Linked DNA regions of Thiosulfativibrio zosterae. The protein of the gene in region 1 binds, or shares a complex with, the protein of each later gene. Links are inferred from orthologs where the notes say so. Each region holds a gene or a part of one and is shown in the gene's direction. Other genes may lie near its edges.

Region 1 (9,241 bases):
AAAGCGGCACCTGTATCGCCCATGTCAGCAAGACACACAGTGTTCCAAGTTGGGATTTCGTGTGGATCTTTGCCTTCCAAGTTGGCTTCTAGGTTGTGACAAATTGCCGTTACCATTGACTCAATCATCAAGCCAGTTTTTGGCGTACCACAGGGAACTGGGCACTTAGTGTCAACAGGCGGAATGGCAATACCAACACCCAAAGCATAAATATTATGGTAAGTTGGGTTACGGCTAAATTGGTCAACCTTAACAAAACCACGTGGGTTGACTAATGGGCCACCCATTTTTGAAGCATCAGGATCTACCAAGTCAACTAGGAACTGTGAACCTTTAAATGCAGGCAACATCATTGAGTATTTGAAAGGTAATTCATGTTGGTCAATCACATCACCACGAGAGTTGTGTTCATCAACATACATGACGCCATCTTCAATTTTGGTTGTTTTGGCGTTACAAATCCAGTTGATGTGACGTGCGCGCATTTCAGCTTCCATCAAACCTTTAGAATCACCAACACCATTCAAACCTAAATGTCCGATATAAGGTTCTGCGGTCACAAAAGTCATAGGTACTTGGCTACGAATTTTACGCTTACGCAAATCTGTTTCCATAATCATGGCAAATTCGTATGCTGGACCGAAACATGAAGCACCTTGAACCGCACCAATAATGATTGGACCAGGGTTTTGACAGAATTCTTCCCATTGCTCATAAGCTTCAGCAGCATGAGGCGTTGTACAAACAGACACTGTGTTACCACCATGGCTCTTAGGACCAAAACCAGGCACTTCATTGAATGCCAAGGCTGGGCCAGTGGCTAAAATTAGGTAGTCATAAGCCATTTCAGAACCATCGTCTAAAACTAGCTTGTTATTGTCTGCATCTAGTTTGGTGACTGTTTGGTTGAAAAACTCTACACCCTTACGAGTTAAGTGAGGTTCTAGTTTGAAAGAAATATCTTCAGGTTTACGCCAGCCCACTGCAACCCATGGGTTTGAAGGGACGAAACTAAATTCTTCTACCGCGTTAACGACTTTTACAGTGTGTTCTTTACCTAGGTGCTTACGAACATCGTATGCCATGGGTAAGCCACCGGTACTTGAACCTACAATAACAATAGTTGCCATCTGATTATTTCCTTTATTGCATTTTTATAAATGGGTAATCATTTAAGAATTTTGAAGTCATAAATGAATTGCCGTAACTTTTGTGTCGCCTATCTTGCAGTATATACTCAAAAATTAAAAATAGATTTTATGAATAATTGCCATAAATAAGTTTGATGAATGGAATAATATTTTTACTTATAAGGATTTACTAATATAAAGTGCGGGCAATAAGACTAGCACCATAAAGGTAGCCAATGCTATCGAAAGTAAAGTTAAGATACTTAACTGATAAATCATAGAGTTACCAAATATTAATAAAACCGTTAACCCTACAAAAAGTAACAGGCTTGTATTCCAAATTGGGCGCCCAATACTGCTTAAAGTGAAGCGGATTGCGGATAAATCATCACGATAAAATCCTTGTTTAGCTCGTCTAATTCGGCTAAAAAAATGTATTGCATCATCCAAAACTATCCCTAAAGGAATGACTAAGGTGATTAAGAGTGCTTGTTCATCGAAAGCAATGCTCAACTTCATCATGGCAAATGCCAGTAATACTGCTAAGGCGCTGACGGCCAAAACAGCTAAGGTAAGCTTTAAATTTTGCCAAAAAATGCCCAGTAGAATACCACTGCTTAATAACATCATTAATAGAGCCTGATAGTCTGAAAATGCCCAAACCAATAGTCCTAATGCCACTGCCGACAAGGCAATTAACAGAGCACTGAGTGCTTTAGCACTCACAGGAGATTTCTGCAAATAATCCGCAATAAATAAAAAACCGTGGCGGTCTTGGTAATGCCCTACTCTGAATTCCAATAACCAGTTCATCATAATCCAGGGTAAAAAGATCAGCAGCAAAATTGTAATTAAAGCCCAACCCAATAAAACGGTTAGCGCCATCTCTTGAAATGTTGTATCAAACCAACCCACCATCAAAAAGCCAGCTAAGGTGGTTGTGTTAGACAAGAAAATTGGCCCACTGTTGATTCGAATGGCTTCTGCAATGCCATCATATTGATGAGCGCCGCGCGCCATTTCGCGGTGTAAGGTGGTGATGATATGGGTGAGATTGCTCATCATCATAATCAAAATAATGACCCAGCCAAACGCCGTTGATTCTTGATAGTTGTCATTAAAAAGAAGACCTAACCCTATCAATAATATGAACAATAGGCTACTGGCGCCAAAAATAAATACGGCGGATTTGAATGAATCTAATAAATAGATACTGAGCAAACTCATCACAACAAGCGCAATAAATGCCAACACAACTGGCTGCCATAAATCGTTAGTAAAACCAGTCCATCCCCACAAGGCAAAGCCTGTTAAGGTCAATCCTAATAGCCAAACTGAGCGACTCTGATGTCTCAAGATTTGTACCCAATTAAATGCCCAAGCACCTTCCATTTTATGTTTTCCTTTTATGAATCCTGACGGCAACACTCAAACTTAGGCGACGCTTAGGGTAGAATACGGTTTTTGAAAGAAAACCAGTTACTCATGTCTAAAAAATCTGCAACCACCCCGATTCTGTTCAAAGATGCCATTTTGATGCAAGGTCATCGCTCTTATTGGCACTTAAACTCACCGACTGAAAAAGCCATTTCACTGATTAATCAGGCTCAAAAACAACCAGGCCTGGTTATTTATTTGGCTGAAAACAGCACTTTAGCCAATCAAATGTCTGAATTGTTGTCTTTCTTTGTAGATGAAAGTTTGCCTATTCTACAGTTTCCGGAATGGGAAACCTTGCCTTATGATCAGTTTTCACCTCATCAAGATATTATCTCACAGCGTTTAAAAACACTTTATCAATTGCCGAGCACGCAAAAAGGTATTTTAGTGATTACCTTGCCCGGCTTGATGCAGCGCCTCGTGCCGCATAGCTTTATTGATCAATACACCTTTTTGCTCAATCGCGGACAAGAGCTGGATATCGAATCTTTTATTAGCCAACTAGAAGTGGGTGGTTACCAAAGAGTTAGCCAAGTGAATGAGCATGGTGAATTTGCGGTCAGAGGCGCTTTGATTGATTTGTTTCCCATGGGCAGTAAAACCCCCTATCGACTGGATTTGTTTGACACTGAAATTGAAACTATTCGCAGTTTTGATCCAGAAACTCAGCGTTCGCTAGAAAAAATTGAGCGCATCCAATTATTGCCAGCCAAAGAATATGATTTAAACCCGCAAGGTATTGAACAATTCCGCCAAGCTTTCCGTACGGTGTTTGGTGAAGATGCTCGCAATAGTCACATTTACAAAAGCGTTAGCCAAAAACAAATGGTAGATGGGTTGGAATATTATCTGCCCTTATTCCACAAGAGTACGGCAACCTTATTTGATTATTTGCCGAGCACAACGGTCTTTTTTGATGACAATAGTATTGAAGACCCGTTGGATGCCAACTATGCGGATTATCAAGAACGCTACCAAATCGGGCAGCACAATCCTGATTACCCGATTTTAAAGCCAGAGGTTTTGGTTTTAAATAAAACGGAAACCCTGACACACCTTAAACAATTTCATCGCGTTTCTTTTTTAGACGAGCAAGCAGCTAAGCAACAAAAGCATACCTTGTTTTTTAACCTGCAAGCCTTGCCTGACCTAACCATTCAAAATCACAGCGATTATCCACTGGCCAAACTCAATGCATTTTTGGACCAATATTCTGGTCGAGTGATGTTTTGTGCTGAGTCAACCGGCCGCAGAGAAACGCTTATTGGGCTTTTGAAAAAGCAAAAACATCATCCTAAGCCCATTGAAAGCTGGCTGGAATTTACCCAAGGACTTGAACAGTCTAAACCGTCTAAAAATGGGCAAGCTCAATATTCTATTGTGGTCGGTCCTCTAGAAGACTCTTTAGTCACGCCAGAGTTTTGTATTATCTCTGAGAGCCAAATTTTGGGTAAAACGGTGGTGCAAAAGCGCCGTCGTAAAACCAAACACAGCGACTTTAACACCGCCATTGCCAACCTCATCGAACTAGACATGGGTAGCCCAATTGTGCATATAGATCATGGTGTTGGACGTTATCGTGGTTTAGAAAAAATGGTTATTCAAGCAGAAGAACAAGAGTTTCTGATGATTGAATACGCCAACGAAGACAAATTGTTTGTGCCTGTTACTTCTTTGCACCTGGTCAGTCGATACACAGGTGCCAGTGCAGAAACTGCTCCTTTGCATAAGTTAGGTTCTGATAAGTGGGAAAAAGCCAAACGCAAAGCCGCTGAAAAAGTCCATGATGTTGCTGCCGAATTGCTCGACATCTATGCACAAAGAGCTGCTTTATCTGGCTTTGCATTTGAATCTAACGAAGAAGCCTATGCGCGTTTTAAAAATGGCTTTCCCTTTGAAGAAACGCCTGATCAAGAAGCTGCCATTGAAGCCGTATTGCAAGATATGCACTCCGATAAACCCATGGATCGTTTGGTGTGCGGCGATGTTGGCTTTGGTAAAACAGAGGTGGCCATGAGAGCCGCTTTTACCGCCGCTTATGCGGGTAAACAAGTTGCGGTATTGGTGCCAACCACCCTGCTTTCTCAGCAACACCTAGAAAACTTTAGAAACCGCTTTGCAGACTGGCCAATTCGAGTTGAAGGGCTTTCTCGTTTTCAAACCGCCAAAGAACAAAAAGATATTTTAGAGGCGGTCAAAAATAATCAGGTGGATATTGTTATCGGGACACACAAGCTGATTCAAAAAGATATGGCTTTTGGCAACTTAGGCTTGATTATTATTGATGAAGAACATCGTTTTGGGGTGCGTCAAAAAGAACAACTCAAAAAGATGCGTGCCGAAATTGATGTGCTCACCATGACCGCAACGCCAATTCCTAGAACGCTTAATATGGCCATGAATGATTTGCGTGATTTATCCATTATTGCCACAGCGCCTGCGAAACGCCTTGCTGTACAAACCTTTGTGCAAGAATGGAATCCAGATGTGGTGCGTGAGGCCTGTTTGCGTGAAATTCGCCGTGGTGGTCAAATTTATTTACTGTTTAATGATGTTGCCAAAATAGAAGCCATGACCGAAGAAATGCAAGCTCTGCTACCAGAAGCCAAAGTTGCCTCTGCGCATGGCCAAATGCATGAACGAGAACTTGAGCAGGTAATGGAAAACTTTTATCACCGTAAATTTCAAATATTGGTTTGTACCACCATCATTGAAACGGGGATCGACATTCCGACCGCAAATACCATTCTTATTCATCGTGCTGATAAGTTTGGTTTGGCACAATTACATCAATTGCGTGGTCGCGTGGGACGCTCGCATCACAAAGCCTATGCGTATTTGTTTACACCTGCAAAGGTTTTGTTGACCAAAGATGCCGAAAAGCGATTAACCGCCATCGCCAAACACGACACCCTTGGGGCGGGCTTTATGTTGGCCAGTCACGATTTGGAAATTCGAGGTGCGGGAGAATTGCTGGGAGATGGCCAGTCAGGTCAAATCCAAGAAATTGGTTTCACCCTTTACTCTGAACTACTTGATAGAGCCGTGAGAGCTTTAAAATCTGGCAAACGCCCAGAGCTGAGTACTTCTTTACATCAAGGATGTGAAGTGAATTTGGGCGTTCCCGCGTTAATTCCAGAGGATTATCTGCCAGATATTCACACGCGTTTGGTTTTTTACAAGCGTATTGCCAGTGCCAATGACGAGAATGCTTTACGAGAATTAGAGGTCGAAATGATTGACCGTTTTGGTTTATTGCCCGATCAAGTCAAACACTTATTTGCAGTCACCCAGGTCAAGCTGTTAATCGACCCCATGAATTTTCAAAAAGTTGAAGCCAATGACAGCATGATTCGCATCCAGTTTGGTCCACAACCTAGCCTAGATGCTTTGTCTTTGATTAAACTGATTCAAAATGCTCCTAAACACTACCAACTAAAAGGTCAAACCGAACTGAAATATTTCGCTACAATGCCTAATATTGAACAACGCATTCAGGCGCTCGAAGTGATTGTTGAAAGTATTAGGGTGCGTTCATAATTTTGAGCTTTAAATAAAGCTCACTTAAAGAGAATTTCAAGTTAAAGATGAATCGATTGAACTTACGCTCACTAACTCCTGTTATATTCGCTGCTTGGGCCACATTGCCCTTAGCAACGATGGCATCTGACAAAAATAGTCAGCCGTATCCCAAATACCAAGTAGAACTTTTAATTTTTGAAACCACAGCCATACGCGGTTGGACAGAAGAAACTTGGCCATTGATTGATACCGATATAGACCTAGATGGTAGCGTGCCCGCTGAGCCCCTTAATGATAAGTATTTGATGCTGGCATCCCAAGCCAAAAAATTAAAACCTGAGATTGGTTACAAAATTTTAATGCATCAAGCCTATGCGGTTTACGGCTTGCCAGAAGAAAAGGCAACACGCATTTCGTTTGAAAACTACCCAGAAACGGAATGGACCTCTAAAGTAAAAGGCGATTTTTTATTTTATAAATCGCGTTATCCGCATATAGATGTTGAGTTTCAGGTTGATAAAGCCATTCCGAGCAGAGTCAGAGATGACTTGGGAAAGCAACAAAAAATGGAAATAGTCGAGCCTATGGTAGGCATGCCCCCTGTATGGCGCTTTTATTTGAAAGAATCTCGTAAAGTATTGAAAGATGAAATTCATTACATAGACCATCCGCTGTTTGGTGCTTTGGTAAAAGTTCAGCCGGTTGAAGATTAATTTAAAACCCTTAAAAACAAAAAAACCGAACTGAGTTCGGTTTTTTTGTATCTTTAAAAGATTACTTTAAGGTGGTTAAAAACTGCTGAAAGCTCAAAGAGGCTTCCGATCCCAAATCGCCCATCAACTGTTGCATAACGCTTTTCTCACCTTCAAACACGCGAACATCCTCTAAGCCCATATCGCGTTTTACTTTACCGATATCCGCTAGGCCATCAATCATACCGTTTTCAACGGCTTCATCTCCTAACCAAACCAATCCAGTGTAAGTTTCTGGGGTTTCTTTAATTCGGTCGCCACGGCCTTTTCTAACCGTTTCAATAAATTGTTGATGGGTTCTTTCTAAAATACGCTCTTGAAAAAATTGTCTGCCCGCTTCATCTTTAGGCCCAAACGGATCAATAAAGGTTTTGTGTTCACCAGCATGCATAGAGCGGTTTTCAATACCGAGCTTGTCCATTAAACCGGTAAAACCAAAGCTGTCCATTCGCACGCCTATAGATCCAATAATAGAACCTTTATTGGCATAAATTTTATCTGCAGCAACGGCGATGTAATAACAGCCTGAAGCACACATATCTTCAACCACCACATAAACCGGCTTGTTATATTGCGCCTTTAAGCGGGTGATTTCATCATTAATCATGGCTGACTGAACCGGACTGCCGCCAGGCGAATTGGCTTGAATCACCACCGCTTTAGCCTGTTTGTCTTTAAAGGCTTCTTCTAATAAAGGATTAAAAGCTTCAGCACTGATTTTTGTGCCAGGCATAATTGGACCATCTAGTTTAACAACGGCTAGGTGCTCATTGCCGCTCATAGATTCAACTTCTGGTGAAAACTGTGCGGTCATCATCCAAATTAAAACCGCAAAATAGGCGATAACAGAAAGCTTCAGTAAATTGGTCCAACGGCGGCTCCAGCGCTCTTGTTTAATAAAAATCTCTGCCGCTTTAGCCAGACGATTCAAACCTTGTTGATTGTCTTCCATCTCTTTATCCTTCAAAACAATTATAATTTAACATCAATAATAGATTAAACGGCATTCTACCTGAAAACCCATGACTGAAAAATTCGATATACAAGCCTTTTTAAAAAACCTAACCGAACGCCCTGGCGTTTACCAAATGTTTAATGAAGCCGACAAAATTATTTATGTCGGAAAAGCCAAAAACCTTAAGCGTCGTGTTTCGAGTTATTTTAATAAGCAACATACCGATATCAAGACTGAATCCATGGTTTCACAGGTGGCTCGTATCGAAACCATCGTCACAGATACCGAGAGTGAAGCCTTAATCTTAGAAAACACCCTCATCAAAAAACTCATGCCCAAATACAATATTTTGTTTAGGGATGATAAGTCTTACCCCTATATTTATGTTTCAACGCACAAAAAATATCCCGCACTCAGCTATCACCGTGGCGCTAAACGACGCCAAGGCGACTATTTTGGCCCCTTTCCTAATACTGCTGCCGTGCATCAAACTTTGCACAGTATGCAAAAGATTTTTCAGGTGCGCCAATGTGCTGACTCGGTATTCAATCATCGCTCACGCCCATGTTTGCAATATCAAATTAAACGCTGCTCTGGGCCCTGCGTAGCGGGCTTGGTGTCTGATGCGGATTATCAAGAAGATGTTAAAAATACCTTAAACTTTTTGGCCGGTAAAAGTTTTGAAGTGATTGAATCTTTAGGGCAAAAAATGCAAACCGCATCAGAAGCATTAGAGTTTGAGTTAGCCGCGGAGTTTCGCGACAAAATTGCCTCGATGCGCGCTATCCAAAATCAGCACTTAATTAATCAACCAACTGATCAAGATATTGATGTTATCGCTTTAGCAACCGAAGCCAACCAAACTTGTCTTACTTTAATGATGTATCGCGGTGGGCATTTATGGGGAAGTCAAAACAGCTTTCCAAAGATTGAACACAATTCAAGTGAATCAGAAATCATCACGGCTTTTATCACGCATCATTATTTTGAGCACCCCATTCCCTCTCAAATATTGGTTAAAACCGACTTAGAAGACCAGGCCTGGTTAAAAAAGTGGCTTTCTGACAAGCAAAATCGTGATGTAAAACTGCAAGTTGCCAAGCAAACTGGGCAAAAGCAATTGGTTCAATTGGCAGTTACCAATGCCTTGTCTGGACTCAAGCAACATCTCAATCAAAAAGCCTCACAACAATCGCGCGTCGACGCTTTAAAAGAAGTGTTGATGTTGGCAAAAGCACCCAATTATATGGAGTGTTTTGACATCAGCCACACCCAAGGCAATCAAACTGTTGCCAGCTGTGTGGTGTTTAATCAAGGTGTCCCCGATACCAATCGTTATCGAAAATTTAATATCGAGGGGATTACGGGGGGCGACGATTACGCCGCGATGCATCAAGTTTTGAGTCGTCGTTATGCCAAACTCAAAACTCAAAATGCGGAAC
Region 2 (6,512 bases), 830 kb from region 1 along the record:
AGATTGGCAACTGGTAATGGTCCTAGAAAGTGAAACCACCTTCCCCTTTCAGGTTAAACCGGCCAAATTTATCTTGGACAGCTGGCCTGAGAGCGCAGCCCATGCAATAGGTGCTAGTCCTTTGCTAGAAGACTGGCGTATTCCCAATCGGCTTTGCTCACCGCTGGGTTTGCCAGGCTGTTTTGAAGGGAACTTAACAGAACTCGAAGCACTCTGGAAAATCCCCGCCTCTTGGCGTGTCATTAAAATTAGTTAAGATTCAATTAACTGGCATTGCCCGATTCAATTCTGAGCTCATGCGCCAAACGCTCTAACCGCTTGGCGGCATTGTGTTTGGCTTCGGCGTGAACCGATCCCAAAGCAGCTTCAATGAGCGTTTCTAGCTCGCTAAAGTGTTCTTCAGTAATGGCGTCTAAGGCCTCGGGGGTGAGCATTCTTTTAAAACGGTTAAGAATATCCGTGGCGCGAGTTTCAAAATGCATAATGATTCCTTTTCATAAATTTTATTTTTTAATATTGTTTAATCTTCTTTAAAGACATCTTCGCCACTGCTCACAATCAAAGGGTCTACCACGCCTATGGCATCTTTGTCTTTGCCGTCATAATCAAATTGACACAGTAAAAAGCGCATGGCTTCAAGACGGGCACGCTTTTTATCATTCGATTTAATAACTGTCCAAGGCGCTTCATTGGTATTGGTGTAGAAAAACATATCTTCTTTGGCTTTGGTATATTCATCCCAACGCGTTAATGAGGCCAAGTCCATTGGACTGAGTTTCCACTGTTTAAGCGGATCATGCTTACGGGCGTTAAAACGGCGTAATTGTTCTTTTTGCCCCACCGAAAACCAAAACTTAATCAGGCTAATGCCACTGGCGGTGACCATGCGCTCAAACTCTGGCGCTTGATGCACAAACTGATTATATTCTGGCGGTGTGCAAAACCCCATGACGCGTTCCACTCCCGCACGGTTATACCAAGAACGGTCAAACAACACCATCTCACCTGATGTTGGCAAATGCTGAATATAGCGTTGAAAATACCATTGCCCCGCTTCGCTTTCACTGGGTTTATCCAAAGCCACAACACGCGCACCACGCGGATTAAGATGTTCGGTAATCCTTTTAATGGTGCCACCTTTGCCCGCCGCATCACGCCCCTCAAAAACAACCACCATGCGGTTGCCGGTTTGCTTCATCCATTTTTGTAATTTTAAGAGCTCTATTTGTAGCAAGATTTTTTGCTGTTCATACATATCTCTAGAGAGTTTATCTGTGTAGGGGTAATTGGCTTCACTGGATTTTATTTTTTTCATGCAACTTCCTGTTTGTTTTATTAACTTTTTCATTTTACGCCTGCTAAACTCTTACGAATAATGAAATAAATTAATACGCAAAATAAGCCCACTTAATTAGGAAACGCTAATAAACCCCTTATGAATACTTTAATCGATAATTATCAAACTGTTAAACAACGCCTTCAACAGGCACAACAAACCTACCACAAGCCAGAAGTGCAGCTTTTGGCTGTCAGCAAAACCAAACCGATTGAAGCGGTGAATGTGATTGCCGCACAAGGCCAACAGTGTTTTGGTGAAAACTATGTGCAAGAGGCGTTGGAAAAAATTGCCCTGCGCCCAGATTTGGAGTGGCATTTTATTGGCCCGATTCAGTCCAATAAAACCAAACCCATTGCAGAGAACTTTGCTTGGGTTCACAGCGTAGACCGTTTAAAAATAGCGCAACGCTTAAATGATCAACGCCCTGTTGAATTGGGAAAACTGCACATCTTATTGGAAGTGAATATCAGCCAAGAAGCGAGTAAAGCTGGATTTAGCCCGGAGGAAGTTTGTAGCGTTTTGCCAGAAATCATGGCGATGAAAAATCTAGAATGCCGCGGACTCATGGCCATTCCTGAAATAGCAACCGACTTTGAACAGCAACGCCAGCCTTTTGCCAAAATGCGTGAACTACTTGCCCGTTGCCAAGCCGCCTTTCCTGAAGCTAAGCTGGATACTTTATCAATGGGCATGTCAGGTGACTTAGAAGCGGCGATTGCCGAGGGTGCAACCCTAGTAAGAATTGGTACCGATATTTTTGGCGCACGAAACTACCATAAAAACTAAACCATTAAAACGAAAAAGCCGAAGAGATTTTCATCACCTTCGGCCGCTCTCCTTTTTGAGGGATTTTGGATTTTCTGCGAAACCCTAACCACTAATTAAGTTATCGCCTGACTAGGCAGTTTCTTTAGGGGTTTCTGAACTATTTTCTTCACCATTTTCTGTCATGTTTTCGGTAGCACTTTCCGCATCAGAAACCAATGGACCTGTTGGGATTTCTACCCCGCTCGGTGCCAGTGTGATTTTATCTAGATTTGCCGCTTCCGCTAACATATCGTGAAAACCTTTAATGCGTTCATACCAGCCAGGCTGAGTATCCTGCTCTGGAAAACGCTGTGCCGTAACACCCGACATCATTTCATCAAATGCGGCACGGGCATTGGCAAACCGTTCGTTTAAGCTATTAATCGCATCTTGCCATTTTTGTAAATAGGGAGGCAAGTCTGCAATATTGCCAGCGGCTTGTTCGTCATCCGCAGGTTTTTGTTGAGCATCTGCAGGGGTTTGGGCAACCCCTTTATAGGCTGCCGCTTGCTGATAACTGGTGGAGCGAGATTCAGATTTTTGTAAATCCAAACTCATGTTTTTGATCTGCCCAAAATCAACATTCAAGTCTTGTGCTTTTTGCAGAGCCGCTTCGATGTTACCGCCATAAAACTCATTGGCTAAACTATCGACCTGCTCAAACACATCAAAAACGGCTTTGAGTTCATTTTCGTTGAGATTACCCTCAACCGAAAACCCAAATTGCTCTTCAAAAGCGGTGGCTTCCATCGCTTGTTTAGATTCAAACATACGAGCTCCTTTAGGGCCCGTTTCGGCAGATTGCTCGCTTTTGTATTCTTGATATTGTGCATAAAGCTGACGAAAATCTACCTTCACCGTATCGCCCTCTTGAGTGGTCAAAGACATACTCATGGTTTGGCTATAAGCGTAGGTATTTTGATATTTCTCAATGGATGCAGCCGCTTGCAAGCCTTTGGCAGAGGGTGAAAATTCATCTCTCGGCTGTTTAGACAACAAGTCTTGTGCTTTTTGATTGGCTGACTGTTGCGCAGGTGACAGAGTATTCTGTTCCTTGGCATTTTTGGTGCCATCGGTATTGCCCAATAACTGTGCAATATTGCTTGGCATATTTGTAATTGTATTCGCCATAATTAAATTCCTTCTCGAACTTTTCCCTTGCCGAGCCGATAAAATTTTCTTTATTTTGTCTAGTATTTTTATTCTATAGTGTTTAACGACAAATAAATCAAAAACTTAAGTTTTTTTTGTTTTGTTATAATGCGCTTTTTATTCAGCGCGGGTTTAGCATGTTAGAAGAGATCATTGTTCGTGGGGCTCGTACACACAATTTAAAGAATATTGATGTAACTTTGCCAAGAGATAAACTGATTGTGATTACCGGTTTATCGGGCTCAGGCAAATCTTCTTTAGCCTTTGATACGATTTATGCCGAAGGGCAACGCCGTTATGTCGAGTCGCTTTCGACCTATGCGCGCCAATTTTTATCGGTGATGGAAAAACCCGATATCGATCATATCGAAGGGTTATCTCCGGCCATTTCAATTGAACAAAAATCCACCTCTCACAATCCGCGCTCGACCGTTGGTACGGTAACCGAAATTTATGATTATTTGCGCCTGCTATTTGCACGTGCGGGCACGCCGCGCTGCCCAACGCATGGCTGCGACCTAGAGGCGCAAACCGTCAGTCAAATGGTCGACAGAACCCTTGAACTGCCTGCCGAAACCAAATGTATGCTGATTGCACCAGTGGTGCGTGGCAAAAAAGGTGAGCATGTCAATCTGCTGGAAGAACTGAAAGCACAAGGTTTTATACGCGCACGCATTAACGGCCAGCTGCATGATTTAGAGGGCTCTATTGCGCTTGATAAAAACAAAAAACACAACATCGATGTGGTCATTGACCGCTTTAAGATTCGTGAAGATATAAAGCAACGCCTCGCGGAATCTTTTGAAACAGCACTTCATTTAGCCGATGGGATTGCTGAAATTGTCCCCATGGACGAAGCCGATGATTTTCATTTAGTATTCTCAGAACGCTTTGCTTGCCCGCATTGTGGCTATTCGGTTCCTGAGTTAGAACCGCGTATTTTTTCGTTTAACAATCCACATGGCGCTTGCCCAAGTTGTGATGGTCTTGGCATTAAAGAAACCTTTGATGCGCATCGCGTTATTATTCACCCCGAACTCAGTTTGGCGGGTGGTGCGATCCGTGGCTGGGATAGACGCCATAAATATTATTACGATATCCTGAAAGCCGTCACTGACTATTACAAGTTTGATATTGAAGCCCCTTGGGACTCTCTAAGTGAGGCGCATCAAAATGTCATCCTATTCGGTTCTGGCACCAAAAAAATTCCATTGCCGCATGGTCGTTATAGCGACACGCGTCGTTTTGAAGGGGTTATTCCCAATATGGAGCGTCGCTATGCTGAAACAGACAGCAAAACCGTGCGCGATGAACTCGACAAATATCGGATGTCACAACCCTGTAAAAGCTGCCATGGGACGCGCTTAAACGAAATCGCACGCCATGTGTTTGTTGACAATCGAACCATACCAGAACTCACTCACTTACCCGTTGGCGAATTGCAGGCTTACTTCAATCAACTGGAATTGGAAGGTGCTAAAGGTCAAATTGCTGACAAAATCATTAAAGAAGTGCGCGACCGTTTGTCTTTCTTGGTGAATGTAGGTCTTAACTATTTAACCCTTGACCGCAGTGCCGACACACTATCCGGTGGAGAGGCGCAACGCATTCGCCTAGCCAGTCAAATTGGGGCTGGCCTCGTCGGTGTCATGTATGTATTAGACGAGCCTTCTATTGGCTTACATCAACGCGACAATGACCGTTTACTACAGACCCTAATTCATCTGCGAGACCTAGGAAATACCGTCATAGTGGTTGAACATGATGAAGATGCCATTCGAGCGGCAGACTATGTACTAGACATAGGCCCTGGAGCGGGTGTGCATGGCGGGCGCATTATGGCGCAAGGTACGCCACAACAAATCATGGATACGCCCGCTTCTTTAACGGGGCAATTTTTGAATGGCTCAAGAAAAATTGAAGTGCCAGAAAATAGACTGCCCACCCCGAAAGAGTGGTTGCGCATTATTGGCGCATCGGGTAACAACTTAAAGAATGTCACCCTTGAAATTCCAGCACGCTTACTCACTTGCGTCACCGGCGTTTCTGGCTCGGGCAAATCTACATTAATTAACGGAACCTTGTCTAAGATTGTCGCCAACAAACTCAATGGCGCGATGCATGAACCTGCCCCTTATCAAAAACTAGAAGGTATCGAACACTTTGATAAAGCAGTGAATATCGATCAAAGCCCCATTGGCAGAACGCCTCGCTCAAATCCCGCCACCTACACCGGCTTATTTACTCCTATACGAGAACTGCTCTCTGCCACACCTGAATCTCGTACCAGAGGCTATACACCTGGGCGTTTTAGTTTTAATGTGAAAGGTGGACGCTGTGAGGCTTGCCAAGGGGATGGCGTTATTAAAGTGGAGATGCACTTTTTGCCCGATGTCTATGTGGCTTGCGATGTTTGTCAAGGCGCGCGCTATAATCGTGAAACTTTAGCCGTTGAGTACAAAGGCAAAAATATTCACCAAATTTTGGACATGACCGTTGAAGATGCACGCGCCTTCTTTGATGCCATTCCAGTCATTGCTCGTAAACTGCAAATGCTGATTGAAGTTGGCTTAGGCTATATTCGTTTAGGACAAAGCGCCACCACTTTGTCGGGTGGAGAAGCGCAACGCGTCAAATTAGCCAAAGAATTGTCTAAAAGAGATACTGGCAATACGCTCTATATTTTGGATGAACCGACGACAGGTCTGCACTTTCATGACATCGAATTGCTGTTAAAAGTTATTCAAAACCTGCGTGACCAAGGTAATACAATTGTTATTATTGAGCATAACTTAGATGTGATAAAAACCGCCGACTGGATTATCGATCTTGGCCCTGAAGGCGGTTCAGGCGGCGGAATGATTATCGCCACCGGCACACCAGAAACCATTGCCAAGCATCCTGATTCTTACACTGGCCACTATTTAAAGCCATTATTAGGTTTAAAATGACCAGGCCTGGTCAAATTTGAGGCAAAAATGGCATTATTTAATTCAGTTAGTTTGCGACTGGCCATGCATTTGCCACTTAGCTTGGCTTTGTTCAGTGGGATATGCCAGGCCAACGCTTTGACTGATTGGCAAGACCCTGAGTACATTCAACGCGCCTTTAACGAAGTTGCATTGAAAAACGAATATCAAAAAACAGATCTCAGAATTGTAAAATGGCAAGTGCCGATTATTTATCAATTAAGCTACGAGCATCTTCAAGGACC

Evidence for each region. The genes of interacting proteins can lie anywhere in the genome.
Region 2: the proteins of mfd (region 1) and uvrA are in contact, whole or in part, in a crystal structure (PDB 4DFC), measured with the Escherichia coli proteins. The link is inferred for Thiosulfativibrio zosterae from one-to-one orthologs.

Annotation. Positions count from the first base shown.
Region 1 is NZ_AP021888.1:1,417,849-1,427,089, reverse strand. The notes cover bases 2,281-6,310. They hold mfd (transcription-repair coupling factor), read left to right. Parts: upstream 2,281-2,615; coding sequence 2,616-6,110; downstream 6,111-6,310. Other genes in these bases: THMIRH_RS06535 (CsiV family protein), read left to right, coding at 6,215-6,310; THMIRH_RS06545 (hypothetical protein), read right to left, coding at 2,281-2,522. Outside these bases: THMIRH_RS06550 (NAD(P)/FAD-dependent oxidoreductase), read right to left, coding at 1-1,130; more of THMIRH_RS06545, read right to left, coding at 1,308-2,280; more of THMIRH_RS06535, read left to right, coding at 6,311-6,805; THMIRH_RS06530 (S49 family peptidase), read right to left, coding at 6,867-7,796; excinuclease ABC subunit UvrC, read left to right, coding at 7,867-9,241. UniProt on the Escherichia coli protein: Couples transcription and DNA repair by recognizing RNA polymerase (RNAP) stalled at DNA lesions. Mediates ATP-dependent release of RNAP and its truncated transcript from the DNA, and recruitment of nucleotide excision repair machinery to the damaged site.
Region 2 is NZ_AP021888.1:591,871-598,382, reverse strand. The notes cover bases 3,048-6,449. They hold uvrA (excinuclease ABC subunit UvrA), read left to right. Parts: upstream 3,048-3,435; coding sequence 3,436-6,249; downstream 6,250-6,449. Other genes in these bases: THMIRH_RS02470 (DUF2927 domain-containing protein), read left to right, coding at 6,277-6,449; THMIRH_RS02480 (hypothetical protein), read right to left, coding at 3,048-3,277. In the rest of the region: THMIRH_RS02500 (hypothetical protein), read left to right, coding at 1-256; THMIRH_RS02495 (hypothetical protein), read right to left, coding at 264-482; ppk2 (polyphosphate kinase 2), read right to left, coding at 521-1,315; THMIRH_RS02485 (YggS family pyridoxal phosphate-dependent enzyme), read left to right, coding at 1,436-2,125; more of THMIRH_RS02480, read right to left, coding at 2,237-3,047; more of THMIRH_RS02470, read left to right, coding at 6,450-6,512. UniProt on the Escherichia coli protein: The UvrABC repair system catalyzes the recognition and processing of DNA lesions. UvrA is an ATPase and a DNA-binding protein. A damage recognition complex composed of 2 UvrA and 2 UvrB subunits scans DNA for abnormalities.